One region of the Oerskovia sp. Root22 genome, then DNA from elsewhere that is predicted to be linked to it. Evidence: riboswitches for the same ligand, from Rfam matches in the RefSeq annotation. Region 1 holds a riboswitch; each other region holds the start of a gene.
What was found. Region 1 has a riboswitch for S-adenosylmethionine ahead of ASE15_RS17370 (rhodanese-like domain-containing protein). Riboswitches for the same ligand answer to the same signal wherever they lie in the genome.
Positions count from the first base shown of each region.

Region 2: linked by a shared signal. The riboswitch ahead of ASE15_RS16160 (nucleotidyltransferase domain-containing protein) and the one ahead of ASE15_RS17370 (rhodanese-like domain-containing protein) in region 1 are both predicted to bind S-adenosylmethionine.
Region 3: linked by a shared signal. The riboswitch ahead of ASE15_RS11060 (LLM class flavin-dependent oxidoreductase) and the one ahead of ASE15_RS17370 (rhodanese-like domain-containing protein) in region 1 are both predicted to bind S-adenosylmethionine.

Region 1 covers NZ_LMIL01000011.1:441,509-450,905, reverse strand. The annotation lists gene ASE15_RS17385 (GNAT family N-acetyltransferase) at 1-655, opposite strand, end outside; gene ASE15_RS17380 (aminotransferase class V-fold PLP-dependent enzyme) at 780-2,180, opposite strand; SAM riboswitch class IV at 2,221-2,335, opposite strand; gene ASE15_RS17375 (phosphotransferase enzyme family protein) at 2,434-3,372, opposite strand; SAM riboswitch class I at 3,449-3,541, shown strand; gene ASE15_RS17370 (rhodanese-like domain-containing protein) at 3,548-4,012, shown strand; gene ASE15_RS17365 (O-succinylhomoserine sulfhydrylase) at 4,036-5,295, shown strand; gene ASE15_RS17360 (LLM class flavin-dependent oxidoreductase) at 5,420-6,466, shown strand; gene ASE15_RS17355 (MBL fold metallo-hydrolase) at 6,534-7,361, shown strand; gene ASE15_RS17350 (DUF1345 domain-containing protein) at 7,479-8,150, shown strand; gene ASE15_RS17345 (hypothetical protein) at 8,160-8,441, opposite strand; gene purQ (phosphoribosylformylglycinamidine synthase subunit PurQ) at 8,557-9,285, opposite strand; gene purS (phosphoribosylformylglycinamidine synthase subunit PurS) at 9,285-9,397, opposite strand, start outside.
Region 2 covers NZ_LMIL01000011.1:151,018-160,414, forward strand. The annotation lists gene ASE15_RS16135 (beta-galactosidase) at 1-646, opposite strand, end outside; gene ASE15_RS16140 (ABC transporter substrate-binding protein) at 848-2,161, shown strand; gene ASE15_RS16145 (carbohydrate ABC transporter permease) at 2,323-3,285, shown strand; gene ASE15_RS16150 (carbohydrate ABC transporter permease) at 3,288-4,229, shown strand; gene ASE15_RS16155 (LacI family DNA-binding transcriptional regulator) at 4,364-5,398, shown strand; SAM riboswitch class IV at 5,527-5,646, shown strand; gene ASE15_RS16160 (nucleotidyltransferase domain-containing protein) at 5,947-6,594, shown strand; gene ASE15_RS16165 (chitinase) at 6,742-7,395, opposite strand; gene ASE15_RS16170 (hypothetical protein) at 7,486-8,601, opposite strand; gene ASE15_RS16175 (hypothetical protein) at 8,743-9,204, shown strand.
Region 3 covers NZ_LMIL01000009.1:119,148-128,544, forward strand. The annotation lists gene trxA (thioredoxin) at 1-171, shown strand, start outside; gene ASE15_RS11025 (NAD(P)H-dependent oxidoreductase) at 252-947, opposite strand; gene ASE15_RS11030 (TetR/AcrR family transcriptional regulator C-terminal domain-containing protein) at 1,057-1,629, shown strand; gene ASE15_RS11035 (dodecin family protein) at 1,803-2,009, shown strand; gene rplU (50S ribosomal protein L21) at 2,251-2,559, shown strand; gene rpmA (50S ribosomal protein L27) at 2,635-2,892, shown strand; gene obgE (GTPase ObgE) at 2,984-4,513, shown strand; gene proB (glutamate 5-kinase) at 4,873-6,015, shown strand; SAM riboswitch class IV at 6,180-6,290, shown strand; gene ASE15_RS11060 (LLM class flavin-dependent oxidoreductase) at 6,379-7,485, shown strand; gene ASE15_RS11065 (ABC transporter permease) at 7,504-8,556, shown strand; gene ASE15_RS11070 (ABC transporter permease) at 8,553-9,397, shown strand, end outside.

The DNA.
Region 1 (9,397 bases):
GCGGGACGACCGACAGGAGCGGCGTGGTCACGGGCTCGCCGGCGGTGGACATCTCGACGGGGCCGAGCACCGGGACGATCCGCGGGCTCGTGATCCGCGCGAGCAGGCCGAGCTCGACGCCCGCCCACTCGTGCGCGAGGATCGAGAAGCACACCGAGTCGGCACGCGTGCCATCGGGGGCCGTGCGATGACCTCGCATGACGCCCTCCTCGTACGCGCCGAGGCGACGCATCGCGGCGAGCGAGCGCGCGTTGCGCGCGTCCACCCGGAAGCCCACGCGGTGCACGTCCCACGACTCGAACGCATGTCGGAGCAGCAACCATTTCGAGACCGGGTTCACGAGGCTCCCCCACGTGGAACGGGCGTAGAAGGTCCGCCCGATCTCCACGCGCCTGTCGTCGAGCGACAGGTCACGGAAAGCGGTGCTCCCCACCACGAGACCCGAGCCCGCGTCGACGACGGCGAAGGCCGTCAGCGCCCGGGTAGCCCGAGTGTCCTCGATGAAGTTCACCATCCCGACCTCCCCCGCAGGGAGGGTCGTACTCATACCCGCCCACATCGTCGGATCGACGATCTGAGCCAGCGCACCGGCGTGCGCGACAGCCAGGGGTTCGAGGCGGAACCCGTGGCCTTCCAGGACGACATCGTGCTGCACAGCGCATATCAGAACACACGCGGGCGTCGCCGCCAAGACCACAGAGCGGTCGTTCGTGGGCGACGAGGTGACGCACGGGTGAACGTTGCGCTCCGAGGAGTGTCTCCGCAGGTCAGAGGGCTCGTCAGGCCGGGGCCGGACCGCACCCCACGGCGGCCGTGATGTTGCCGACCGCGGCGGTCGCGAACAGCCCGGAGAGCCCTGCGACCTGGAGCAGCGGACGAGGGTCGTCGCTCACGACCCAGCAGCCGTCGACGACCTCGTACCGGGCCTTGACCCCCTCGCCGACGTAGGCGCGCAGCGCCGCGATCAGGCGCTCGATCTCCTCGCCCGTGGTGCCCACGCCGATCGACGCCCGGATGGCACCGGCCGGGAAGCCCAGGCGGGCCAGGAGCGGGTGCGCGCAGAACCGGCCGTCACGCACGCCGATGCCGTGCTCGGCCGAAAGGTAGGACGCGACGAGGCCCGCGTCGTGGCCGTCGACCGAGAAGGTCACGACGCCCACAGGGTCCACGGCGTCGGCCCAGGCGCGGACGACGCGCACGCCGTCGATCTCCTCGAGCCCGTCGACGAGACGGGCACGCAGCTCGGTCTCGTGCGCGACCAGCACGCCCGGCTCGAGCGCCGCGAGCGCGTCGCACGCCGAGGCGAGCGCGACCGCGCCGATCACGTTGGGCGACCCGGCCTCGTGCCGCGCCGGGGCGCTCTGCCACGTGGTGCCGTCGAGCGTCACGTTGCGCACCGCGCCGCCCCCGGCGAGGTAGGGCGTGCCGGCGTCGAGCCAGTCACGGCGCCCCACGAGCGCGCCCGCACCGAACGGCGCGTAGGTCTTGTGGCCCGAGAACGCGACGTAGTCCACGTCGCTCGCGGCGAGCGAGACGCCCCGGTGCGGGACGAGCTGGGCGCCGTCGAGCAGGACCCGCGCTCCGGCGTCGTGCGCCGCGGCGACGACCTCGGCGAGCGGCAGCGACTCGCCCGTGACGTTCGAGGCCCCCGTGATCGCGACGAGCGCGTACGGGAAGCGCGACAGCTCTGCGCGCAGCCCGGACAGGGTCTCGGCGACCGTCGCACCGCCGACCAGGACCGTGGCCCCGCCCGTGCGCTGCCACGGCAGGAGGTTCGCGTGGTGCTCGACGTCCAGCACGAGCACACGGCCCGGCGAACCGTCGGCCTGGGCCGGGACGCAGCCCGCGAGCAGGTTGAGCGAGTCCGTGGTGTTGCGCGTGACGATCGTGACGTCGTCCTCGCGGGCGCCGACGAACGCGCCGATGGTCTGGCGCGCGGCCTCGTAGAGCGCGGTCGACACCTGAGACAGGTAGCCCGCGCCGCGGTGCACGCTCGCGTAGAGCGGCAGGACCTCGTTGACGCGGTCGGCCACGACCTGCAGCGCCGGGGCCGACGCCGCGACGTCGAGGTTGGCGTACGGGACGCTGCGCCCGTCGACGAGGGGGACCAGGGTGTCGCTGCCCACGACGGGCAGCACGGCACACGAGGTAGGGGCTTCGATGACTGCGTGTGCGCTCATGGCACGTCCTCCGGTGGTCGTCGGAGTTCGCCCTGCGGCCCCTCCGCGCTTGCCCCCCTCCTTGTAGAGAGGGACCTGGTCGTCACCCGGGGCACCCCGCCGCGGAGGAGGGTTGCCGGCCAGCAAACCGGGGTTTTGCGCTGGCACTCATGACCTGGTGTCAAGGATGGGCGAGGCCCGCAGAGCGTGTCAACCGGTGGGCACGGCGTCTCGGATGGTGGGCAGAGGGTGCCTGTCAGGCGGTCGAGCCCGCTCAGCGAGGCGACGCGTCCGCGAGCGCCTGAATGTGTCGCGCGTCGGCCCGGTACATGGCCGCGTGCTCCCGGAAGTCGTCCCGCCCGGTCGCTGACGCCCGCTCGTCGGTGAAGGCCGCGAGCTCGTCGAGCCGCGCGACCACGACGGTCAGGACCTCGCGACGCGAGAAGGGCAGCCCGTAGGCCGCGACTAGCGCGTCGAGGCGCGCGAGAGGATCCAGGCGCCCGACGACGTCGGCTCCCTCCCCGTCCCCGGCGTCCGCCACGAGGGGCACGAGCCGGTAGCCGAGGTAAGCCAGGTCCCAGATCCGGGGGCCGGGGCTCGCGGTATCGAAGTCGATGAGCCCGACGACGACCCCGTCGCGAAAGACCAGGTTGTACGGGGCGAAGTCGTTGTGGCACACGACCTCGACCGGCTCGCGCGCCGGGAGCTGCCAGGTCGGGGCGGCGGCGGGTGCGGGGACGGCGGCAGCGCCGTCGACGACGGAGCCCCCGGGGAGCCCGCTGTCGGCCGTGGCGGCGAGGAACCCGATGCTCGCGTCGTGCACGCGCCGCAGCAGCGCGCCCGCGTCACGGAGCACCGACTCGTCCCAGACCCACAGGGGAAGGGGATAGTTCGCGACGTCGCCCGGGAGATAGGACAGGACCTCGCGCCCCTGCTCGTCGGTCCCCAGCGGCTCGGGCACCTCGGTGATGCCGTGCGCGCGCAGGTGGCGCAGGAGCGCGTGGACGGTCGGCGTCCAGGGCCCGGCGGTCCGGCGGACCGTGTCGCCGCTCCGCACGACGGTCGAGGAGTTGCCCCCGGTCAGGACCTCCTCGGGCGGGCTCTGGTCACGACCGCCTGCCGTGAGGTAGAGGGCTTGCGTCGAGGTAGAGGCCCCGAGCCCGCTGTCTCGACGGGAATCCTCTACCTCGTGGCGGCGCGCAGGGTGCTCCATGCGCAGCAACCTATCCCCTGCCCACCCTGCGAGACACCCGTTTCACTCCGTGGGCACGGTGACGTACGATCCGACGCAACCATCCAGAGCGGCTGAGTGACTTGGCACGATGACGCCGCAGCAACCCCCCGGTGACGGGCGAGGGTGCTACCGCCACGACCGATGGAGGATCACCATGAGTGCCCCCGACCGCGCGACCGCTGCACCGGTCCCCGACGCCCGGCCCGCCGACGGCTACGCCGGCGACATCACTCCCCAGCAGGCATGGGGCCTGCTCCAGAGCGCCCCGGGCGCCGTCCTCGTCGACGTCCGCACCGACGCCGAGTGGCGCTTCGTCGGCGTCCCCGACCTGTCCTCGACGGGCCGCGAGCCGGTCCTGACCCAGTGGGTCACGGTCGAGGGCCGGCCCAACCCGTCGTTCGTCACGGACCTCGCCGCGGCCGGCGTGACACCCGAGACCCCCGTCGTGTTCCTGTGCCGCTCGGGAGCCCGTTCGATCGGCGCGGCCAAGGCCGCGACCGCCGCCGGCCTGGGCCCCGCGTACAACGTCCTCGAGGGCTTCGAGGGAGCGCTCGACGGCGCCGGTCACCGTGGTTCCGACGGCTGGCGCGCAGCGGGCCTCCCCTGGAAGCAGTCGTGAGCGCCGCGACCGGGGACGGCGTCCTGCGCATTCCCGCCGGGGTCCCGGGCGGCTCGGGCCGCGGCCCGCTGCCCCGCTCGGTGCGGCCCGACACCCTCGCGGTGCGCGGCGGCCACGCCCGCTCGAACTTCGAGGAGACGAGCGAGGCGCTCTTCCTCACGCAGGGCTACGTCTACGGGAGCGCCGCCGAGGCAGAGGCCGCCTTCGCGGGCGAGGTCGACCGCTTCATCTACTCGCGCTACGGCAACCCGACCGTGCACACGTTCGAGGAGCGGTTGCGACTCATCGAGGGCGCCGAGGCCTGCTACGCCACGGCGTCGGGCATGTCCGCGGTCTTCACGTCGCTCGCGGCCCTGGTCGGTTCCGGGTCGCGCATCGTCGCGGCCCGCGCCCTGTTCGGCTCGTCGCTCGTGATCTTCGACGAGATCTTCGCCAAGTGGGGCGTGCGCACCGACTACGTCGACGGTCACGTGCTGTCGCAGTGGGAGGAAGCGCTGTCGACCCCTGCGGACGTCGTCTTCTTCGAGACCCCGTCCAACCCCATGCAGGACGTGATCGACGTGCGCCGCGTGAGCGACCTCGCGCACGCGGCGGGGGCCGTCGTCGTGCTCGACAACGTGTTCGCGACCCCCGTGCTGCAGAAGCCGCTCGAGCTCGGTGCGGACGTCGTCGTGTACTCGGCGACCAAGCACATCGACGGGCAGGGGCGCGTGCTCGGCGGCGCGATCCTGGGCTCCGAGGAGTACGTCAAGGGCCCGGTCCAGACCTTCATCCGCAACACCGGGCCCTCGCTCAGCGCGTTCAACGCGTGGGTCCTGGTCAAGGGCCTCGAGACCCTGTCGGTGCGCGTCAAGGCCCAGAACGCCGCAGCGCTCCAGGTCGCGACCGCGCTCGAGGAGCTGCCCGGCATCACGGCCGTGCGCTACCCGTTCCTCGCCTCGCACCCCCAGGTCGAGCTCGCCAAGGCCCAGCAGAGCGGCGGCGGGACGGTCGTGACGTTCAACCTCGACGTGCCCGGCGCCGACGACCCGGGCACGGACGCCGAGCTCCTCAAGAAGCGCACGTTCCAGTTCCTCGACGCCCTGCAGATCGTGGACATCTCCAACAACCTGGGCGACGCCAAGTCCCTCATCACGCACCCCGCGACCACGACGCACCGCAAGCTGGGCGCGGAGGGCCGTGCCGCCGTCGGGATCGCGGAGACGACCGTGCGCCTGTCGATCGGCCTCGAGGACCCGCTCGACCTGATCGAGGACGTCGAGCAGGCGCTCGCCGCGCGCTGAGCCGCCCGCCGCACCGCTGCGTGCGGAGTACTCGTCGTGAGACCGGCCGGACGGCGACGAGTACTCCGCACCCGGTAGCAGCGGGCAGGAATACCCTGACCGCCTCCCGGGGTTGGACCTGGCGATGACTATCTCGCCGCGCCTCTCCGTCCTCGACCTCGTCCCCGTCCGTTCGGGACAGTCCAGCTCCCAGGCCATCGCCGCGTCCCTGGACCTCGTGCGCCTCGCCGACCGCCTCGGCTTCACGCGCTACTGGTTCGCCGAGCACCACAACATGCCCGCGGTCGCCGCGTCCGCCCCGCCCGTCATGATCGCGGCGGCCGCCGCGGTGACCGAGCGGATCCGCGTCGGCTCGGGCGGCGTCATGCTCCCCAACCACGCGCCGCTCGTCGTGGCCGAGCAGTTCGCGGTCCTCGAGGCCCTGGCCCCGGGACGCGTCGACCTGGGGATCGGCCGGGCGCCCGGCAGCGACCCCGTCGTCACGGCCCTGCTCCGCAGCAGCGGCCCCACGTCCGACGTCGACCGCTTCCCCCAGCACGTCCAGGACATCCGCTCGCTCATGAGCGCCGAGGGCGCCTCTGTCCGCCTCACGAGCGGCCAGGTCTACGACGTGCACGCGACCCCGGCCGCCGAGTCCGTGCCGACCGTCTGGCTGCTCGGGTCGAGCGACTACTCGGCACGCCTGGCCGCCGAGCTCGGCCTGCCGTACGTGTTCGCCAACCACTTCTCGGGCGCCGGCATGGACGAGATCCTCGCGCTGTACCGCGACGGCTACCGCCCGTCGCCCGAGCACCCGGCGCCGGAGACGTTCCTGACGGTCAACGTGTCGGTCGCCCCGACGCTCGCCGAGGCCCGTGCGCGCGCGCTGCCCCAGGCCCGCATGATGGCCCGCCTGCGCTCGGGCAAGCCGCTGGGCGCCCAGGAGACGGTCGAGGACGCGGCGTCGACGCCGCTCGACGGGCTCACGTCCCAGATGGCCGACGAGATGCTCGACCGCTGGATCGTCGACGAGCCCCAGGCTGCCGCGCGTCGCGTGCGCGAGCTGGCCGCCCGGCACGGCGTCGACGAGGTCATGGTCGTGCCCGTCGCGGCGTCCCGCGCCGACGAGTCGCTCGACGCGACGCCCGGCCGCACGCAGACGCTCGAGCTGCTCGCGGACGCGCTCGCCTGACGACCGTCCCGTGAACCCGACGCGGCCAGAGCGCACCCGACCGCCCACCGACGCGGCGCCGTCGGGCGTGCCCGTGCGCGTCACGGACCACGCCTCGGTGCTGCTCGCCCCGAACCCCGGACCCATGACGCTCGACGGGACAAGGTCCTACGTCCTGGCCGCGCCCGGCGCGCGCACGCGCGTGGTCGTCGACCCGGGGCCCGACGACGTCGCTCACCTCTCGGCCCTGGCCGACGGGCCGCGCGTCGAGCTGGTCCTCGTCACGCACCGGCACGCGGACCACACCGCAGGGGCGGCGCGCTTCGCCGAGCTCACCGGGGCGCCCGTCCGGGCGGCCGACCCCGTCCACTGCCACCCCGCGGGGGGCGGGCCGCTCGGCGGGTCAGCGCACGGGGGAACGGCCGAACCGCTGCACGGGGGCGAGGTCCTCCGTGCGGCCGGGCTGCGGATCGAGGTCGTCGCGACCCCGGGCCACACCGCCGACTCCCTGAGCTTCCGCCTGCCGGACGACGGACCGCGCGGCTCGGTGCTGACGGGCGACACGATCCTCGGGCGCGGCACCACGGTGATCTCCGCGCCGGACGGCTCGCTGAGCGACTACCTCACGAGCCTCGACGCGCTCGAGGCGTTCGGGGCCGCGACCGTCCTGCCCGCGCACGGCCCGCACCTGGACGACCTGTCCGCCGTCGTGCGGGCGTACCGCGAGCACCGGCTGGGGCGGCTCGCCGAGGTGCGCGCCGCCCTCGCCGCGGCGAGGCTCGCGGGAGACCCCGTGACCGACCGGCTCGTCGAGCAGGTCACGGCGGTCGTCTACGGCGCCGTCGCACCCGGGGTGCTCCCGGCCGCCCGGCAGAGCGTCCGCGCCCAGCTCCGGTACCTCGCCGAGCGCGCGTAGCGCGACGGGCACGGCGAGCGCACAGCGCACGGTGCAGCAGATCCGCACGCTGGAGCCGGAGCGACCGAGACGCCGATCCGGCGCGACGGGCCGTGGGGCCGGTGGTTGACTGACCGCGTGACCCCCTCGATCCCGGACCTCCCGACGTCCCCCGCCCGCCGCGACGCCCTGGGCGCAGGTCCTGCCGTGCGCCTCGGCGCCGGTGTCGCCCTGGGGGTCCTCGCGGGGATCTGGTTCGGCACGCAGGGATACCCCCGGTTCGCGGTCCTCGCCGGATGGAGCGTCGCCGCGCTCGTCTTCACGACCTGGACCTGGGTCGTCGTGACCCCCATGGACGCGCGGCTGACCGCGAGCCACGCGACCCGCGAGGAGCCGTCCCGGCGCGTGACCCACCTGTTCATCCTCGCGGCCTCGCTCGCGAGCCTCGTGGGGGTCGCGCTCCTCCTGCTGGCCTCACCCGAGAAGAAGAGCGCCCAGGCCGTGAGCGCGGTGTTCGCCGTGGCCTGCATCGCGGTCTCGTGGGCCGCGGTCCACACCCTGTTCGGGCTGGCCTACGCCCGTCAGTACTACACGGGCGAGGACGGCGGGATCGACTTCAACCAGGTCGAGCCGCCGCGCTACCTCGACTTCCTGTACGTGGCGTTCACGGTCGGGATGAGCTTCGCGATCTCCGACACCAACGTCACGTCGGGAGAGATCCGGCGGACCGCGCTGGGCCACTCGTTGCTGTCCTACTTGTTCGGGACCGTGATCATCGGTGCGGTCGTGAACCTCGTCGCAGGGCTCTGAGGCTCTGCGTCACCGGGCCCGGCGCGTCAGGACGCTCGACACGAGCGCCGCGACCGCGGCGACCGCCATGACCAGGAACAGGGCGACGGCGACCCGTAGCGGGGTGTACGCGATGCGCTCGGCCATCTCTCCGGCGGGGCCGGTCCAGCCCCACCCGGTGATCACTGCCTCGGCGCGCGTGGCGATGGCCCCGACCCGTCCAGGAGCCGCGCCCAGCGCCCCGGCGACCCACGCGAGGCAGTCGATCATGAAGGCGCCGAACGTGGAGGAACCGGACAAGAAGGTGGGCACGGGACCAAGGGTAGCGGGTTGCGCTCTCACCGCGCGGCAGCGCTCGGGGTGATATGCCGACGGCGGGACTCACCTCCTGGGTGAGCCCCGCCGTCGGGCAGTGCTGGTGCTGCGGTCAGGCCTGGACGAGCGTGCTCAGCACCGAGGTGAAGAAGCCCAGCCCGTCGGTGCCCGCGCGGGGCCCGGACTCGTTCGCGGGGCCGAACCCGGCCTCGACCGCGTGCTCGGGGTGCGGCATGAGACCCACGACGTTGCCCGCCGCGTTCGAGATGCCCGCGATGTTGCGGCGCGACCCGTTCGGGTTCCAGCCCTCGTAGCGGAAGACCACGCGGCCCTCGGCCTCGAGCTCGTCGAGCGTGCGCTCGTCGGCGACGAACTGGCCGTCCTGGTTCTTGAGCGGCACCGTGATGCGCTGGCCCGTGGCGTAGTCGCGCGTCCAGGCCGTGTCCGCGTTCTCCACGACCATGGTCTGCTCGCGGCAGATGAACGCGAGGTGGTCGTTCTTGATCATCGAGCCGGGCAGCAGGTGCGCCTCGGTGAGGATCTGGAAGCCGTTGCAGATGCCCAGGACGGGCAGGCCGCCCTTGGCCGCGTCGACGAGCGAGTCCATGACGGGCGCGAAGCGGCTGATCGCCCCGGCACGCAGGTAGTCGCCGTACGAGAAGCCGCCCGGGAGCACGACCGCGTCGACCCCGTGCAGGTCCGCGTCCGCGTGCCACAGGGACACGGGCTCGCCGCCGGCCAGGCGCACGGCACGGGCCGCGTCCCGGTCGTCGAGCGTGCCGGGGAACGTGATGACACCGATCCGGGCCGTGGCCAGGCCGGTCGCTGCGGGGGCGCTCATCAGGCGCTCTCCCCGCCCAGCTCGGCCGTCAGCTCGGCGACGAGGACGACGTCCTCGATGACCGGGTTCGACAGGACCTTCTCGCCGGCCTCGCGGGCCGCGGCGAGCACCT
Region 2 (9,397 bases), 290 kb from region 1:
CGCCCACGTGCTCCCACTCGCCGTAGACCTGCCCCCAGAACCGGGTGCCCCATGCGGCGTTCAGACCCTCGAGGTCGCCGTAGCGCTCGCGCAGCCACTCGCGGAAGGCCGCGGCGCTCGCGGGCGAGTAGTCGTCCGAGACGGGCGCGCCGTACTCGTTGTGCACGTGCCACAGGGCGAGCGCGGGGTGCGAGCCGTAGCGCTCGGCGAGCGCGGTCGTGATGCGGACGCACGCGCGGCGGTAGTCGGGCGAGCTGGGCGAGACCATGCCGCGCGAGCCGAACCCCAGGACCGTCCCGTCGCGGGTCACGACGCGCGACTCGGGGTAGGCGTGGAAGAACCAGGCCGGCGGCGACGCCGTGGGGGTGCCGAGGTCGACGCGGATGCCGTGCGCGTGGAGCAGGTCGAACAGGCGGTCGAGCCACGCGAGGTCGAGCTCTCCCTCACGGGGCTCCATGAGCGCCCAGCTGAACATCCCGATGCTCACGAGGTTCACCCCGGCCTCGCGCATCAGCGCGACGTCCTGCTCCCAGACCTCCTCCGGCCACTGCTCGGGGTTGTAGTCACCGCCGTAGCAGATCGCGTCGACGCCAGGCAGCCAGCCGTCGTAGACGGGGCCGACCGGGCGGGGCTTGGCGGAAGTCATGCGCTCTCCTCGAAACACGTCGCTGTGCACGATCACAGGTGTGATCGACCGTGCAACACCTAGGTAACAGCATGAAACATGATGTTGACAAGACCATGCGGGGCGTGAGTACTGTGACCGTGCACAGCCCCACACTGTCGTGAGTCGCCCTGGCCCAAGCCCTGGCGAGAAGCGCGATGGTTCCTTGACGAGGAGGACCTCATGCGCCTGTCCACAGGCACGAAGGCAGCGGCGATCATCGCCTCCGCCGCACTACTGATGACCGCTTGCAGCTCGGGCGGCGGCGGTTCCGACGCCCCGGCGGCCGACGGACCGGTCGAGCTGACCTTCTGGACCTGGGCGCCGAACGTGGACAAGGTCGTCGAGACCTGGAACGCGGCGAACCCCGACATCCAGGTCACGGTCAACAAGCAGGACGGCGGTGACCCCGCCATCACCAAGCTGCTGACCGCGGTCAAGGCGGGCAGCGGTGCGCCCGACATCATGCAGACCGAGTACCAGAAGATCCCCACGCTGGTCTCGGCCGACGCGCTCGCCGACATCTCGGGAGAGGTCGCGGACCTGGCGGACCAGTTCCCCGAGGGCGTCTGGAACGACGTGACCCTCGGCTCCGACGCGGTCTACGCCGTGCCGCAGGACTCGGGGCCCATGCAGTTCTACTACCGCGCCGACATCTTCGAGCAGCTCGGCCTGACCGTCCCCACGACGTGGGACGAGTACGCCGCGACGGCCGCCGCCCTGCAGGCCGCCGACCCGACCAAGTACCTCGGCACGTTCTCGGCGACCGACGCGGGCTGGTTCACGGGCCTCTCGCAGCAGGCCGGCGCCTCCTGGTGGGGCATCGACGGGGACGCGTGGACCGTCGCGGTCGACGACGAGGCGACGCTCAAGGTCGCTGACTACTGGGGTGGTCTCGTCGAGTCCGGCGTGATCGACAACAAGCCCATGTACACCCCCGAGTGGAACGCCGCGCTCAACAACGGCACGCAGATCGGCTGGCTCTCGGCCATCTGGGCGCCGGGCGTCCTCGAGGGCAACGCCCCCGACACCGCGGGCCTGTGGAAGATGGCCCCCATGCCGCAGTGGGACGCCGCGAAGCCGGCCACGGGCAACTGGGGCGGTTCCGCCACGGCCGTGACGAGCCAGTCGAAGCACCCCGCGGAGGCCGCGCAGTTCATCACGTGGCTCAACTCGTCGCAGGAGGGCGTCGACCTCCTCGTCGAGCAGACCGGCATCTACCCCGCGAACATCCCTGCGTCGGCCGAGGCGCTCTCCGAGCCCCCGACGTTCTTCGCGAACCAGCCCGACTTCTACGAGATCGCGGCCCAGACGGCCAAGACCGCGGGCAGCTTCACGTACGGCCCCAACGTCAACGTCACCTACTCGGCGTACAACGACGAGTTCGGCAAGGCCACCGAGGCGAAGTCGCAGGCCGCGTTCACCGCTGCGGTCGAGGCCATGCAGAAGGTCACGCTCGAGGACCTGAAGAGCTCCGGCTTCAACGTCAAGGAATAGGCCCGACGGCGGTCGCCCGGTTCGTCCGGGCGGCCGCCTCGCCCGTCGCTCGCCCCGAGCGGCGGCACCGGGAGCCCCGACGGGCGCCCGCACCACCCCTTCCGCTCCGTGCTTCAGCAGCCGCCTGCCCCCGTCCGGCGGAGACCTTCCGAGGAGAGATCGTGACCACGACCACGCCAGTGCGGCCCAGCGCGCCCCCCGCGGCGCGACGCCGCCGACCGGGTGCGTCCCGGCGCCAGGCAGCCCCCTGGGGCTTCCTCGCCCCGGCGATCGTGCTGTTCGTCCTCTTCCTCGCGCTGCCCATCGCGTACGCGGTCTACCTGAGCTTCCGGACCGAGAAGGTCAGCGGGCTGGGTCTGGGGTCGGGGGCTCGGACCGAGGTGTGGAACGGGTTCGCGAACTACGCGGCGTCGCTCGCCGACCCGGAGTTCCTCGCGTCCGTGGGGCGCGTCGCGCTCTACGGCGTGATCGTCGTGCCGACCATGCTGGGCCTCGCGCTGCTCTTCGCGTTGCTGCTCGACTCGCGCCGGTCGCGGGCCACCAAGTTCTCGCGGATCTCGATCTTCCTGCCCTACGCGGTGCCCGCCGTGATCTCGTCGCTCCTCTGGGGCTTCCTCTACCTGCCGGGCGTGAGCCCCTTCTACTACGTGTTCGACCGGCTCGGCTGGGACGTCCCGTCCCTGTTCTCGTCGGACCTGGTGATCTTCGCGGTCGCGAACATCGCGGTGTGGGGTGGCGTCGGGTTCAACATGGTCGTGATCTACACGTCGTTGCGCGCGATCCCGTCCGAGCTGTACGAGGCTGCCGAGCTCGACGGCTGCAACCAGATCGGCATGGCGTGGCGGATCAAGATCCCCATCGTCGTCCCGTCGATCATCATGACGTTCGTCTTCTCGATGATCGCGACCCTGCAGGTGTTCGCCGAGCCCACGACCCTCAAGCCGCTCAGCAACACGATCTCCAGCACGTGGACCCCGCTCATGAAGGTGTACCGCGACGCGTTCATCCGCGGCGACCTGTACTCGGCGGCCGCGACCTCGGTCATCATCGCCGTCGCGACGTTCGTCCTCTCGTTCGGGTTCCTGCGCCTCGTGCAGAGCCGTGCCTTCGGTCAGGAGAAGTGACCATGACTACCGACGCTGCTGAGACCGCCCTCGTCGCCGAGACCTTCGACGCGCGCCCCGGGGCGGTCGTCAAGAAGTCCCGCGAGGCTCCGCGGACGGGCCACCGGTCCGCGGGCGAGCGCCCGAGCGGGACCGCGACCGCGATCCTGCTCGTGGGCGCCCTGTACTGCCTGCTGCCCGTGCTGTGGGTCGTCGTGGCCTCGACCAAGTCGGGGAGCGAGCTGTTCTCGACCTTCACGTTCGCGCCGTCCTCGCACTTCCTGGACAACGTGTCCGACCTCAACGCCTACCGCGGCGGTCTGTTCTGGCGGTGGATGGCGAACACGGCCCTCTACGCGGGCATCGGCGGGCTGCTCTCGGTCGTCGTCTCCGCGATGGCGGGCTACGCGCTCGCGAAGTACCGCTTCCGCGGGAAGACGGCGGTCTTCAACATGCTGCTCGCCGGCGTGCTCGTGCCCGGTGTGGTGCTCGCGATCCCGCAGTACCTGCTCCTGGCCCAGGCCGGTCTGACCAACACCTACTGGGCCGTGCTCCTGCCGAGCATCATCAGCCCGTACGGGATCTACCTCGCCCGTATCTACGCGGGGGCGTCGATCCCCGACGAGATCGTCGAGGCCGCCCGGACCGACGGCGCCGGTGAGCTCCGGACGTTCGCGCAGGTCGCGATGCCCATGATGGCGCCCGGCCTGGTCACGGTGTTCCTCTTCCAGTTCGTCGCGATCTGGAACAACTTCATGCTGCCGTACATCATGCTCGGCGACGACAAGCTCTTCCCGCTCACGGTCGGGCTGTCGGGTCTGCTGAACCAGGGGGCGTCGCAGCCCGCGCTGTACACGCTCGTGATCACGGGCGCGCTGCTGTCGATCGTCCCGCTCGTGGCCCTGTTCCTCCTGCTGCAGCGCTACTGGCAGGTCGACCTCGCCGCCGGCGCGGTCAAGGCCTGAGGATGTCCCTAGACTCACGTGTCGTGGAGCAGTCCGGGAACGACGTCGTACCCCAGCCCGTCGACGCCGTGCGCGAGGACGGTCGCGAAGCCGCGCGCGGCACCTCCCCGGGTGCGGGGGCGGGCGCCGGACCCGTGCGCGAGAGGCGGGCGGCGGCGTCGGGCAACGGGGCGAAGCGTCGCCCCACGATCCGCGACGTCGCGGACGTCGCGGGCGTCTCGCGCGGGACCGTGTCCCGCGTGATCAACGGTGGCCACTGGGTCTCTCCTGATGCCCTCGCGGCGGTCAACGAGGCGATCCGGACCACGGGGTACGCCGCGAACCAGCACGCGCGCAGCCTCGTGACGGGGCGGTCGAACTCGATCGCGTTCCTGTTGACCGAGCCGCAGCACCTGCTGTTCGAGGACCCCAACTTCTCGATCCTGCTGCGGGGCGCGGCCGAGGAGCTCGCGAAGCGCGAGATGCCGCTGCTGCTCATGGTCGCGGGGACCCCCGAGGAGCGTCGCCGCATCGGTGGGTACGTCGCGGCGGGGCACGTCGACGGCGTCCTGCTCATCAGCTCGCACCAGGGCAACCCGATGCTGGCCGAGCTGCTCAAGCAGAAGGTCCCGACGGTCGCCTGCGGTGTCCCGCTCGGGTACGAGGGGCGCGTCGGGTACGTCGCGGCCGACGACCGGGCCGGGGCGCGCACCATGACGCAGCACCTGCTCGACTCGGGGCGCACGCGCATCGCGACGATCACGGGTCCGCTCGACACCCCGGGCGGGACGCTGCGCCTCGACGGGTACCGCGACGCGCTGGGCGACCGGTTCGACGAGTCGCTCGTCGCGCACGGCGACTACTCGCGCGAGCGGGGCCGGCTCGCGATGGCCGAGCTGCTCGAGCGGCGCCCTGACCTCGACGCCGTGTTCGTGGCGTCGGACCTCATGGCGGCGGGGGCGCTCGTCGCGCTCCAGGCCACGGGGCGGAGCGTGCCCGGGGACGTGGCCGTGGGCGGGTTCGACGACTCGGGGGTCGCGGCGTCGCTCCACCCGGCGCTGACGACCATGCGGCAGCCTTTCGAGCGCATCAGCGCCGAGATGGTGCGGCTGCTGCTCGAGGTCGTGGAGGGCCAGGAGCCTGCGGCCATCACGCTGCCGACGTCGCTCGTGGTGCGGGACTCGGCCTAGGGAGGTTCGGCCTCGCCCGGCCAGTCGCGGTCGTGCGCGACGGGCACCGAGGCGCTCGGGCACAGGGGTGCGCCGTGGCGCGCCGGGGTGATTTGTCCTTGTGTGTCCCGTCTGGCAGGGTGGGCATCGGTCACGAGTGACCGGCGATACGCCCTCCGCGTGCCGGTCCGGCAACCGCGTTCCCGCGCACGGTGCCTCTGAGGAAGACCCGCCCGACCCGGCATCCGGGCCTTCGGGAAGTGCGAGGTCGAGGTCGCGTTCATCGTGGCCTCGACCCTTGCCCTGAGGCCGCCGCTGCGGCCCGGTGGGCTCAGGCCGCCGACTGCCTGCGGTGAGCGCGTTGTCCACAGATCACTGGCCTTCGCTCCGCGTGCTGTCCTGAGCCGTCATCCTGTCCGTGAGGCGTTCGGACGGTCGGGCGACGACGCCGAACCGGGGGAGGGGAGGGTGTGTTTTCTCTGTAGCCACAACAATTGTGGTGGCTACAGAGAAAACACACCCTCCCCCCCCGGGTCCTCGTGGAGGAGATCAGGACTCAGGGGGAGCGGATGGACTGGAGCAGCCCGGTCTCGGCGGTCGTGCCCGGGCTCGAGGGGCCCGTCCTGCGTGCGCTCTGGAACCGTCAGGGCGAGCTCACGGGTGGGCAGGTGCATCGCGTCGCGCACACCGGATCGTCGGAAGGGGTCCGTCGCGCTCTCGGGCGGCTCGAACGGCAAGGGATCATCCAGCGGCGGACCATCGGGTCGACGAACTACTTCCGGGTCAACCGCGACCACCTGTGCTGGCCCGCGATCGAGGCGCTCTTCGACGCGCTGCATCCCTGGTGCGAGCTGCGCCGACGCATCGACGAGCTGCTTCATCAGGTCGTGCGGGACGACGGCCGTCGCCGGTCGATCGGCGTCGCTGTCGTCGGGTCGGCCGCTCGCGGCGACGGCACCGCGGCCGACGACCTGGACCTCCTCGTCGTCGTCCCCGACGACCTTCCGGCCTGGATCGCCCACGAGCTCACCGACCAGCTGCGCCGCGACGCGGGAGCCTGGTCCGGCAACGACGTGGACGTCCACCTCCGCACGATCGCGTGGCTCGACGCCGAGCGCGACCGCCCCGGGGCCCTCGAGCGGTGGGCGCACGACGCCGAGCAGGTGCTCGGGCCACCCGTGCACGAGCACCTGACCCTCGTCGTCCTCCCCGACTGACTGCCGACGGGCCGGCGCAGCCGCCGCGTCCCCGCGCGCCTGCGCACGGGCCCGCTCCGCACCCGCCCGCGCCGCCCCGCACCCGCCCGCGCCGCGCAAAACCGCGCCCGACGGCGGAGGGCGCGCTCCGCCGTCGGGCAACGGACCTCAGCAGGTCAGGTTTTCGCCCGTCGTGGTGCCCAGGAGCTCGGCGTATCGGCGGAACAGCGCGACCCGGTTCGCGACCTGGCGTGGGTTGCCGCCGTCGCACTCGAGCGGGCCGTTGATCGCGCGGATCGTCTCGCGGAAGCCGTGGTCCCCGACGATCGCCTCGTGGCACGTCATGGTGCCCTCGCCCGGCTGCGTGTTCCAGTACCAGAGCGCGGTCTTCCAGGCGACGGTCGCGTCGGTCTCGACCAGGTACGGGTTGTTCAGCAGGTCGATGCCCAGGGCGTCACCCGCGGCCTTGTAGTTGAAGTTCCACGAGAGCTGGATGGGCCCTTTGCCGTAGTACGCGGACTGGCCCGCGGGGCACCCGTACGGCTGCGACGGGTCGCAGTAGTGCGAGTACACGGCGGTGTTGAGCTCGCTCACGTGCAGCAGACCCGTGCTCTCGTGGCTCACGTTCGCGAGGAACGCCGCAGCTTCGCGGGCCGCGACCACCGGCCCGCCCGACGTCGCGAACTCCGGGTACGCCGCGGTCGCCGCGACCAGGCCCTCGTACGTGTAGAACGGGTTGCGGTCCGGGAACATCTCCTCGAACTGCGCCTCCGTCACCACGAAGCCCGTCGTGATGCCGCTCGTCGAACCTGTCTCAGCCATGAGCCACCCTCTCGTCACTGATCCCGGCCGGCCGCTGGGTCGCGGCTCGACGACGAGCCGCGACGGCCGGACGGCGTCTCCGCGGTCACCCTAGGGGACGGGTGCGGGCTCCTCGGCATCGGTGTGCAGGGTGCTCCGGGGGAGGTCATCACCGGGCGTCGCGCCGATCGTGCCGGCTGTGCCCACCGGCTCCACGCGCCCCTCGACCGAGGTGCTCCCGGCCGGATCGGCGGCCGGCACCCCGGTCGGCTCGCCACCCGTCGCGCGGTAGACGAGGGCCGCGACGAGCCCTGCCGACCAGCCGAGGACGAGGGGCCAGAAGAGGCTCGCCTGGACCGAGGACAACGCCAGGTTGAGCGTCGTCGAACGCAGCTCGCCCACCGCGAAGGCCGTGACCGAACGCGACGCCGCAGCCACCGACGACGCCGCGATCGTGACGAACCAGACCGCGAGCACCAGGCTCCAGCGGCTCGCGCGCGGCGGCAGGCGCCGGGTCGCGAGCCACGTGCCCCCGGCGACGACGAGTCCCACGAGCACCGCCAGACCGACCTCGAGCGGCTCGACCACGGTCCGGCCGGCCGTGAAGCGCCAGGCCATCGCCCCCGAGGTCACCTCAGCCAGCAGGTCGACCGGACCGCGCGCGCTGCGGTGCCACACGAGCCACGACCCTGATGCGCCGACGCTCGCCCAGACGAGCGCCCCCACGCCGCCCGCGACGAGCACCGTCGGGTAGGCGCGGGCCCGCAACGGCTTGCGCGCGCGACGCGTGGCCGGGAGCGAGGCCGGGTCGTGGCGGCTCGTGAGGCCCAGGGTGCCGACCGCGACGAGCCCGACGAGCCACCCGGCGGCCAGCCCCCACGAGCCGCCGTCGAACGACGCCGTGAGCAGGAGGAACGCCGGGTTCTCGGGGGAGGGGAACGTGACGTCGGCGACGACGTCGGCGACCGCGCCCGCGGCACCGCCCACGACGACCGCGAACCAGGAACCGAGGAACGCCGCCGGTGTTCCCGTGCGAGGGGGGAGGCGTCGCGTCGCGAGATAGGTCAGCGCGACGACCACCGCCCCCGCGAGCAGGGCCGCGAGGATCGTCTGCCCCGTCACGGTCACGTCCACCCGGTCGCTCAGCACCGCGCTCCCGACCCACAGGACCGACGTGAGGAGCCCGGCGACGAGGACGGCAGGTTCTCGGCGAGACGTCATCGGCATCCCGCGAGGGTAGCGGACGCAGATGAGGCGCCCGCCCGGACCCCGGGAACGGTGCGGAGGCCCGTGCGCGGGCGCGCGCGGCCGGGTGCGCGGCTGCTCGTGCGGTTGCCGGTCGAGCCGCCCGCCCGGATCGTGGGAGGCATGCATCCTGAGCGCGGCACCTCCCGCTTCCCGGTCGACGTCCTCGTGCGGTCCCTGGCGATCGGCACCGCTGCGGGGAGCCGTGCCTCGCTGGGAGTCGCGCCGCCCCTGCTCACCTCGTCGGCCACGGGCCGGGGGGCCACCGTGGCCAAGGTGGTCGCGGGGCTCGGGATCGTCGGTGAGCTCCTGGGCGACAAGCTGCCGGGAGCCGGGTCGCGCCTCGAACCGCCCGGCCCCGCGATCCGCATGGCGTCGGGCGCGATCGGGGCCCTCGTCCTTGCCCGCCGGGCCGAGGTCGGCGTGCTCCTGCCCGTGCTGCTCGGCGCGGCGGGTGGTGCGGCCGGGACCTGGGGCGGGGCAGCATGGCGGGCCGCGTGGGTCGGGAAGGGCCCGGACTGGCCCGCCGCCGTCACGGAGGACGCCGTCGCGCTCTCGCTCGCGGCGTTCGCGGTCCAGCGCTGAGCCGTTCGGCCCCCTGCTCGCCCGACGCCGGAGCGCACCTTCCGCGCGGAAGGTGCGCTCCGCCGTCGGGCACGGCTCCGCAGAAGGTGAGCCCCGCCGTCGGGTCGGCGGTCGCCCGGCGCTGACGCGTCGCGGGTGAGAGCGCCCCGAGCCGGTTGACACCCCCGGAAGCCGCATGCAAGAGTGCCTCCCA
Region 3 (9,397 bases), on a different contig from region 1:
ACGCTCATGGCGTTCCGCGAGGGCGTGCTCGTCTTCTCGCAGCCCGGCGCGCTCCCCGCACCCGCTCTCGAGCAGGTCGTCGAGGCGGTCAAGGGCCTCGACATGGACGACGTCCGCGCCCAGATCGCCCAGGCGCAGGCCGCCGGGTCGAACGGTCAGGCGGACGCCTGACGCTCTGGCGCACGCAGCACGCAGCTCGACGAAGGACCCCGGCTCCGGCCGGGGTCCTTCGTCGTCCCGGGGTCAGGCGCTCAGGCCGCGGGCCCGACGGGCGTCGGGCTCGGCAGGGCGTGCCGCGCGGCCTCCTGCGCGTCCAGGTCGCGGCGGCGCCGGACTGCGCGGTCGCGGACGGCTCCCGACGGCTCGGGGAGCTCCGCGGCGAGGCGCTCGAGGCGCCGGAGCCAGCGCTCGCGCCGCGCCGGCGAGACCTGGGCGACGCGCGCGTGGTTGACCCACCGGACCCGCCGCACGCCGAGCTGGCCGAAGACCCCGCGGGCGACGACCCTCTGGACCGGCGCGCCGAACCACGTGCGGTAGAGCGGGCCGGGGGTCGTCATGGTCGTCACGAGCGTGACCCCCGACAGCCCGAGCAGGCCCTGGAGAGCCCCGACCCTGTTCTCGGTGTAGGCGAACCCGGGCACGAGGACCTTGTCGAAGAAGCCCTTGAGGCGCGCGGGCATGACCTCCCACCAGACCGGGTGGACGAGGACGAGGTGGTCGGCCGCGGCCAGCCGCTCCTGGTACTCCGCGGCCCGTGGGTCCACGGTCCGTCCCTCGCGCCATGCGCCCAGGTCCGCGCGCCGGACCACGGGATCGAAGTCGTCGAGGTCGAGGTCGATCACGTCGACCTCGTGCCCGGCCGTCGTGGCGCCGCGGATCGCGGCTGCGGCGAGCGCCCGGCTGTAGCTGCCCTCGTAGGGGTGGTCGATCACGAGCAGGACGCGCATCAGAGTCTCCTTAACGTCGTTCAATCTAACAGCGTTAGAGTTGCTGAACATCGTTAAGGTGTCAAGGTGTGGTGGTCCGGAGGTGCCGGGCGCGCGAGGAGGTGGAGCGGTGGCCGAGCGGCTCGACCGGCAACGGGTGGTGCGGGCGGCGCTCGCGCTGCTCGACGAGGTCGGCCTCGACGGGCTGACGCTGCGCCGGCTCGCCCAGGACCTCGACGTCAAGGCGCCCGCGCTCTACTGGCACTTCGCGGGCAAGCGCGACCTGCTCGACGAGATGGCGGCCACCATGCTGCGCGACCTCGTCGAGGGCGCGGCCTGGGACGAGGCGGTGGCTGCGGGGGCGCCCTGGCAGGAGTGCGTGCGCGAGTCCGCGACCGCCCTGCGCGAGATGCTGCTCTCGCACCGCGACGGGGCGCGGGTCTTCAGCGGGACCTTCGTCACCGACGAGTCGCTGCGCGGCGCGGTCGAGGTGCCCATGGGCATCCTCACGGCGGCGGGGTTCGGGCCCGACGGCGCCGCGCGCGCCTGGGGGACGCTGCTCGCCTTCGTCCTGGGCTTCGTCGTGGAGGAGCAGGCCGTCGACCTGCGCGAGCTCGACCGCTCGCAGGCGGCGGCGTTCGAGGAGCGGTTCGTGTTCGGGGTCGACGTGATCGTGGCGGGGCTCGCGACGCGGCTCGGGTGAGGGCCGGTGCCGAGGCGCTCGTCGGCGGCCCCGTCTCGCCCGGCCTCGGGCGGCTGGGCTCGCACGCCGGCGGGCGATCCGGCCGCTGCGCTGGCGACCCGCGGGGGCGCGGAGGATCGTGGAGGGGAGCGCGGGCGCGACGAGGCGTCCGCCCGACGATGACGGAGGACGTCATGAGCGGCTCGGTAGCGCGCATCACCCAGATCAGTGCACGGTCCGACGTGAGCTTCGACGACGCGGTCAAGACCGGGATCGAGCGGGCGAGCGAGACCCTGCGCAACCTCACGGGCGCGTGGGTCAAGGAGCAGAAGGTCGAGGTCAGGGACGGGAAGATCGTGGCCTGGCAGGTGGCGCTCGAGGTCACGTTCGTCCTCGACTGAACCCGGTCCTCGAACGGGGGGCCGATCGCCGCGCCCGGGCGTGCCGACTTGACCGGCGGGCCCGGGTGCGGTTATTTGACCCTGCGCCCGTGATTCCGTAATCTTGAACGTCGGTGCGCTCGGTGCGCACTGGTCCCGTGTGCCCATGGACAGGTCGCACTCGCACGCACAGGTGTGTTGAGTCCTGCCAAGACGGCCAGACATGGCGAGCACGCCAAGACTAGAAGAGATGAGCAACAACGTGGTGTACGCGATCGTCAAGGCCGGTGGCCGCCAGGAGAAGGTGTCCGTCGGCGATATCGTCGTCGTCGACCGTCTGTCGGCTGGTGCCGGACAGTCCGTCGAGCTTCCTGCGATCCTGCTGGTGGACGGGGAGAAGGTGACCCACGACGCTGCGGCGCTCGCGAAGGTCAAGGTCACTGCTGAGGTCGTCCGGGACGAAAAGGGCCCGAAGATCACGATCCTCAAGTACAAGAACAAGACCGGCTACCGCAAGCGCCAGGGTCACCGTCAGCAGCTGACCCGCCTCAAGGTCACCGGCATCAAGTGACTTCCCTCGGTGGCTCGTGAGAGCCGCCGCAGGTGATCCCACCCCCTCTTCTTCCAGCACGAAAGCAGGTTCGACATGGCACACAAGAAGGGCGCGAGCTCCTCGCGCAACGGTCGTGACTCCAACGCCCAGCGCCTCGGCGTGAAGCGCTTCGGTGGCCAGGTCGTCAGCGCCGGCGAGATCATCGTCCGCCAGCGCGGCACCCACTTCCACCCGGGCAACAACGTCGGTCGCGGTGGCGACGACACGCTGTTCGCCCTGACCGCCGGCGCCGTCCAGTTCGGCACGCGCCGTGGTCGCAAGGTCGTCGACATCGTCTCTGCCGAGGCCTGATCCACGACGCTGCACATGCTTGACAGGAGGGGCGCACCGACGCGGTGCGCCCCTCCTGGTGTTCTTCCCCCCGCTCGAGAGGACCCTTTCCATGGCCACGTTCGTCGACCGCGTCGTTCTGCACGCCTCCGGCGGTGACGGCGGAAACGGCTGCGCCTCCATCCGTCGGGAGAAGTTCAAGCCGCTCGCCGGCCCCGACGGCGGCAAGGGTGGGGACGGTGGGAGCGTGCGGATCGTCGTCGACACGCAGACCACGACGCTCCTCGAGTTCCACCACTCGCCGCACCGGCACGCCGCGTCCGGGACCCAGGGCAAGGGCGACTACCGGGAAGGTGCCAACGGTGAGGACCTGATCCTGCGCGTGCCCGACGGCACCGTGGTCAAGGACCGTCAGGGGAACGTGCTGGCCGACCTCATCGGCGAGGGCGCCGAGTACGTCGCCGCTGCGGGCGGTCGCGGCGGCCTGGGCAACCACGGCCTCGCCTCCCCGCGCCGCAAGGCCCCGGGCTTCGCTCTCCTGGGCGAGCCCGGCGAGGAGGTCGACTTCGTCCTCGAGCTCAAGTCGATCGCGGACGTCGCGCTCGTCGGCTTCCCCAGCGCGGGCAAGTCCTCGCTCGTCGCCGCGATCTCGGCCGCACGACCCAAGATCGCCGACTACCCGTTCACGACCCTCGTCCCGAACCTCGGCGTGGTCCAGGCCGGCGACGTGCGCTTCACGGTCGCCGACGTCCCGGGCCTCATCCCCGGTGCGAGCGAGGGCAAGGGGCTCGGGCTCGAGTTCCTGCGCCACATCGAGCGCACGGCCGTGATCGTGCACGTGCTCGACTGCGCGACGCTCGAGCCGGGCCGCGACCCCATCTCCGACCTCGAGGCCCTCGAGGCCGAGCTGGCCGCCTACTCGGGCGACCTCGACGGTTCGGGCGTCGTGGGCGGGCTCCCGCTCAACGAGCGCCCGCGCCTCGTCGTGCTCAACAAGATCGACGTGCCCGAGGCGCGCGAGCTCGCCGACCTGGTCCGCCCCGACCTCGAGGCCCGCGGCCTGCAGGTCTTCGAGATCTCGGCAGCGAGCCACGAGGGCCTGCGCCAGCTGACCTACGCGCTCGCCGGGCTCGTCGACACGGCGCGCCGCGAGACCCCCGCGCCCGCTCCGGTGCGCACGATCTTGCGCCCCAAGGCCGTCGACGACGCCGGGTTCACGGTCACCCGCAAGAACGCGGGCGACGGCACGTTCTACTTCGAGGTCCGCGGTGCCAAGCCCGAGCGCTGGGTCCGTCAGACCGACTTCGCGAACGAGGAGGCCGTCGGCTACCTCGCGGACCGTCTCGCCCGCCTGGGTGTCGAGGAGAAGCTCTTCAAGGCCGGGGCGGTCGCCGGCGACGAGGTGCGGATCGGGTCCGAGAAGAACGCCGTGGTCTTCGACTGGGAGCCCACGCTCATCACGGGCTCCGAGCACCTCGGCGGACCCCGTGGCACCGACCTGCGCTTCGACGACCACTCGCGCCCCACGCGCAACGACAAGCGTCGCGAGTACAACGAGCGCATGGACGCCAAGGCCGAGGCCCGCGCAGAGCTCTGGACCGAGCGCGAGTCCGGTCACTGGACGGACCCCGAGAAGGACTGACCTCCGGACACGGTGCCGCAGGGCAGCGACGGGCCGAGCGGTCGGGTGCCCCGACGCCCGACTCCCGCGCCGATGCTGTCGCCCACGACGTCCGCCCGCAGGGCGGGTACGGCCCCTCGGGTCGTGCCCGCCCTGTGGCGTACCGGTCGAGCGACGACCACCGCCCGGGTGGGACGGGAGCGGGAGGTGGGCGACGTCGTCGGGCGGGCTCACGCCGGAGAAGCTGTCAGAAATGCACCGGGCCATGCGCCGGTGCAGTTCTGACACCACGGCGCGGCAGGGTCCATGTCGTCTCACCCCGGGGTGTCACACGGTGACATGACTCCGCGCCCGGGCGCCTGGCGCGCGATGATGTCCCGGTGAATGCGCTCTCCGCACGCTCCCAGGTCGCCACGGCCCACCGGGTCGTCGTCAAGATCGGCTCCTCCTCGCTCACCGGACCGGACGGGCACCTCAGCGTCCCGGCCCTGCACGCGCTCGTCGACGTCATCGCCGCGCGGCACGCCGCGGGCGGGCAGGTCGTGCTCGTGACCTCGGGGGCGATCGCGGCGGGGATCGGTCCGCTCGGCCTCAGCGCCCGACCACGCGACCTCGCCACGGCCCAGGCCGCGGCCTCGGTGGGCCAGGGCCTCCTGGTCGCCCGGTACGCCCAGGCGTTCGCCGAGTACGGCATCCGCGTGGGGCAGGTCCTCCTCACGGCCGAGGACACCATCCGCCGCGGGCACTACCGCAACGCGCAGCGCTCGCTCGAGCGGCTCCTCGACCTGGGCGTCGTGCCCGTCGTCAACGAGAACGACGCGGTCGCGACCGACGAGATCCGCTTCGGCGACAACGACCGCCTCGCGGCGCTCGTCTCGCACCTGGTCCGCGCCGACGTCATGGTGCTGCTGACCGACGTCGACGGGCTCTACGACGGCCCGCCCTCGCGCCCCGGCACCCAACGCATCCGCGAGGTCCGCTCGCCGCTCGACCTCGAGGGCATCGAGGTCACGGGGCGCGGCAGCTCGGTCGGGACGGGCGGCATGCTCACCAAGCTCGAGTCCGTGCGCATCGCGACCGGCTCGGGCATCCCGGTCGTGCTGACCAAGGCCGCGAACGCCGAGGGCGCGCTCGCCGGGCGCGAGGTCGGGACCTGGTTCGCCGTGACGGGCAAGCGCACCACGCGCCGACGCCTGTGGCTCGCGCACGCCGCGCGCACGCGGGGGCGCCTCGAGCTCGACGAGGGGGCCGTGACCGCGGTCCTGGGCGGGCGGGCCTCGCTGCTGCCCGCGGGCGTGGTCGGGGTCACGGGCGACTTCGACGCGGGCGACCCCGTCGAGCTCGTCGCGCCCGACGGGCGCGTGATCGCGCGCGGCCTCGTGGCCTTCGACTCGACCGACATCCCCGACCTCCTCGGCCGCTCGACGCACGAGCTGCGCGACAAGCTCGGCGAGGGCTACGACCGCGAGGTCGTGCACCGCGACGACCTGGTGCTCGTGGGGCGCAGGCGCAAGGCGTCCTGAGGGCGGCTCGCGGCTGCAGCGCGGAGGCGGCGCTCGGTCCCACGACGGGGCCCGGAGACCTGGAACGGTCTCCGGGCCCCGTCTCTCGTTTGCGTTGTCTCATGGAGTGGGACGCCGCTCTCACTCCTTGACTGCACGGCGCCGGGAGGCTTTCCTGTGCGGCAGGTGAAGAGCGCCAGCGCCAAGACCCGGCTCGCTGGCCAGCAACCCTTCGATGTGACGGGGTGCTCCGGGCAGGACCTGACCGCGCCGACAGGTCGCGGTAAGCACACGACGTGACGAACGACCCCCGTCCACGGGTTCCTGTGGCGTGCCCGGGGACGGGCGGGACCCGCACGTCGTCCGACCGAAGGACGCACCATCGTGAGCCAGAGCACCCCGGCGATCTCCTCGCTGGCCTTCCTCACCCCCGGGAACTTCCCGGACGACGACCCCGCCAGCGGTCTCGAGGCGACGCTGCGGCTGTTCGAGCGCGCCGAGGCCTGGGGGTTCGACGGAGCGTGGGTCCGCCAGCGGCACCTCGAGCACGGGATCTCGTCGGCGACCGTCTTCCTCGCTGCGGCGTCCCAACGCACGAGCACGATCGAGCTGGGGACAGGCGTCATCCCGATCGGGTACGAGAGCCCGTTCCGCCTCGGGGAGGACCTCTCGACCGCCGACGTCCTCGCGCAGGGGCGCCTCCAGGTGGGCCTGAGCGCGGGCCGTCCGCCGCACGCCGACCTGATCGGTGACCTGGTCTTCGACGGGGACTGGGAGTCCCACGACTTCTCGCACGCACGCATCGAGCGGCTCGCGGCCAACCTGTCGGGCGGTTTCATCGGCGACGAGGACACCGTGGTGCACTCGCCCGGGAACGTCCAGCGGCCCCGGCTGCAGCCGCACAGCCCGGGGCTCGTCGACCGCCTCTGGTACGGCGCCGGCTCGCGCCGCTCGACCGAGTGGGCCGCGCGCAACGGGCTCAACCTCCTGACCGGCAACATCGTGGCAGGCGAGGAGTCGGACGACTTCGTCACCGCCCAGCTCGCGAACCTCGTCGCCTACCGCGCGGGGCGCGGCGACGCGCGGACCACGCGGGTCGCGCTCGGGCGGGTCATCGTGCCGACCGACTGCGCCGACGCCTCGTCGCGCCGACGCTACCGAGCCTTCGAGGAGTCGCGCCGAGCCCGGACCCTCGCCCCGCAGGGCGAGCGCCGGACGCTCTTCGCGCCCGATCTCGTGGGGCCCAGCGAGGAGATCCTCGAGCGGCTCGTGGCGGACGCCGTCGTGGGCGAGGTCAGCGAGCTGCGCCTCGAGCTGCCCTACGAGCTCAGCGACGAGGAGTACGAGCAGATCCTGCACGACGTCGCGACTCTCGTCGCCCCGGCCCTCGGCTGGACGCCGGCCACGGACCGTGCGGGAACGGCCGGCTCGACGGTGCCGGGATCGCCGCCCGTCGAGCGGACCGCCGCCGCCGTCGCCGTCGGCGCCTGACGGAGGGGGAGAACCACCATGGGACGCTATCTCGCGACGCGACTGGCCCAGGCGGTCGGCGTGCTCTGGGCCGCCTACACGGTGTCCTTCATCGTGCTCTACGCCCTGCCCGGCGACCCGGCCCAGCTCATGGCCGGGGCCGACGCCAACGACATCACCCCCGAGCAGCTCGACGCGCTCCGTGCCGAGCACGGTCTGGACCGCCCGCTCGTGGTCCAGTACTTCTCCCAGCTCGCCGGGCTGTTCCGCGGGGACCTCGGTCAGTCGATCAGCACGGGGCGCCCCGCTGCGGACCTCATCGTCGAGGCGATCCCACCGACCGTGCAGATCGCCGCGGCCGGTCTGCTGCTCGCGGTGGTGCTCGGCGGAGGGCTGGCCGTCGCGGCCACCTACACACGGTTCCGCGGTCTCGGGCAGCTGCTCCTCGGGCTGCCGCCCCTCGGGGTCGCGATCCCCGCCTTCTGGTTCGGCCTCCTGCTCATCCAGTGGTTCTCCTTCACCCTGCCGATCTTCCCCGCGATGGGGAACAAGGGGTTCGCCTCGATCGTCCTGCCCGCGATCACGCTCGCCGTGCCCACCGGGGCGACGATCGCCCAGCTGTTGTCCAAGAGCCTGGCCACCACGCTGCGGGAGCCGTACATCGACGCGGTGTGGGCCAAGGGAGCCGGTCGCCCGAGGGTCTTCTTCTCGCACGCCCTGCGCAACGCCGCGCTGCCCGCACTGACGATGACCGGCCTGATCGTCGGCCAGCTGCTCTCCGGCACGGTCGTCACCGAGACGGTGTTCTCCCGACCGGGACTCGGCCGCGTGACCGCGTCCGCGGTGCAGACCCAGGACATCCCGGTCGTGCAGGGCATCGTGATCTTCGCCGCCGTCGTGTTCGTCGTGTCCAACCTGCTCGTCGACCTGGCCTACCCGTTGCTCGATCCCCGCGTGGTGACGGGACGTCGCCGAGGCGCGACCACGCCTGGGGCGACGCCCGGGGGAGGGGCCGCCGCCCCCGAGGACCAGACCGTACCCACCAGATCGTCGACCCCCGAGGTCGCCGTCCTTCACGGAGGTGCAGCATGACCGACACCGCCCTCGCCCCGCACGAGCAGAGCGTCCTGCCGGAGGCCGATGCCGTCGACGGCACCACGCCCGGTCTTCGGCGGCCCTCGTCCGCGGACCTGCCGCCCGGCCGCGTCCGTGGCCTCTCGAGCCTCGTGGCGGGCCTGGGCTTCGTGGTCCGGCGGCCCGGTCTGCTCGCGGCCGTGGTCTGGATCGTCGTCGTCCTGGTGGCCGCCTTCGCCCCGACGCTGCTCGCGCACTCCGACCCGCTGACCGGGGTGCCGGCCGACAAGCTCCAGCCGCCGTCGGCCGAGCACTGGTTCGGGACCGACCAGCTCGGCCGCGACCTCTACTCCCGGGTGGTTCACGGCACAGCGCTCACGCTCCAGGCCTCGCTCATCGCGGTCGGCCTCGGGCTCGTCGTCGGCTCGACGCTGGGCCTGCTCGCGGGGTTCTTCGGCTCCTGGGTCGACGACGCCGTCATGCGGGTCGCCGACGTCCTGCTCGCGATCCCGAGCCTGCTGCTCTCGCTCGCGCTCGTCACGGTCCTCGGGTTCGGCACCGTGAACGTCGCGATCGCGGTGGGGCTCGCGAGCGTCGCGAGCGTCGCCCGCATCATGCGGTCCGAGGTCGTGCGCGTCCGCAGCTCGGTGTACGTCGAGGCCGCGCAGGCGTCGGGGAACCGCTGGCACCGCGTGCTGCTGCGGCACGTCCTGCCGAACTCGGCCGGGCCCGTCGTGGTCCTCGCGACCCTCGAGCTCGGCACCGCGATCCTGGCGGTCTCGTCCCTCAGCTTCCTGGGCTACGGGGCGCCGCCGCCTGCCCCCGAGTGGGGTCAGCTCGTCTCGACCGGACGTGACTT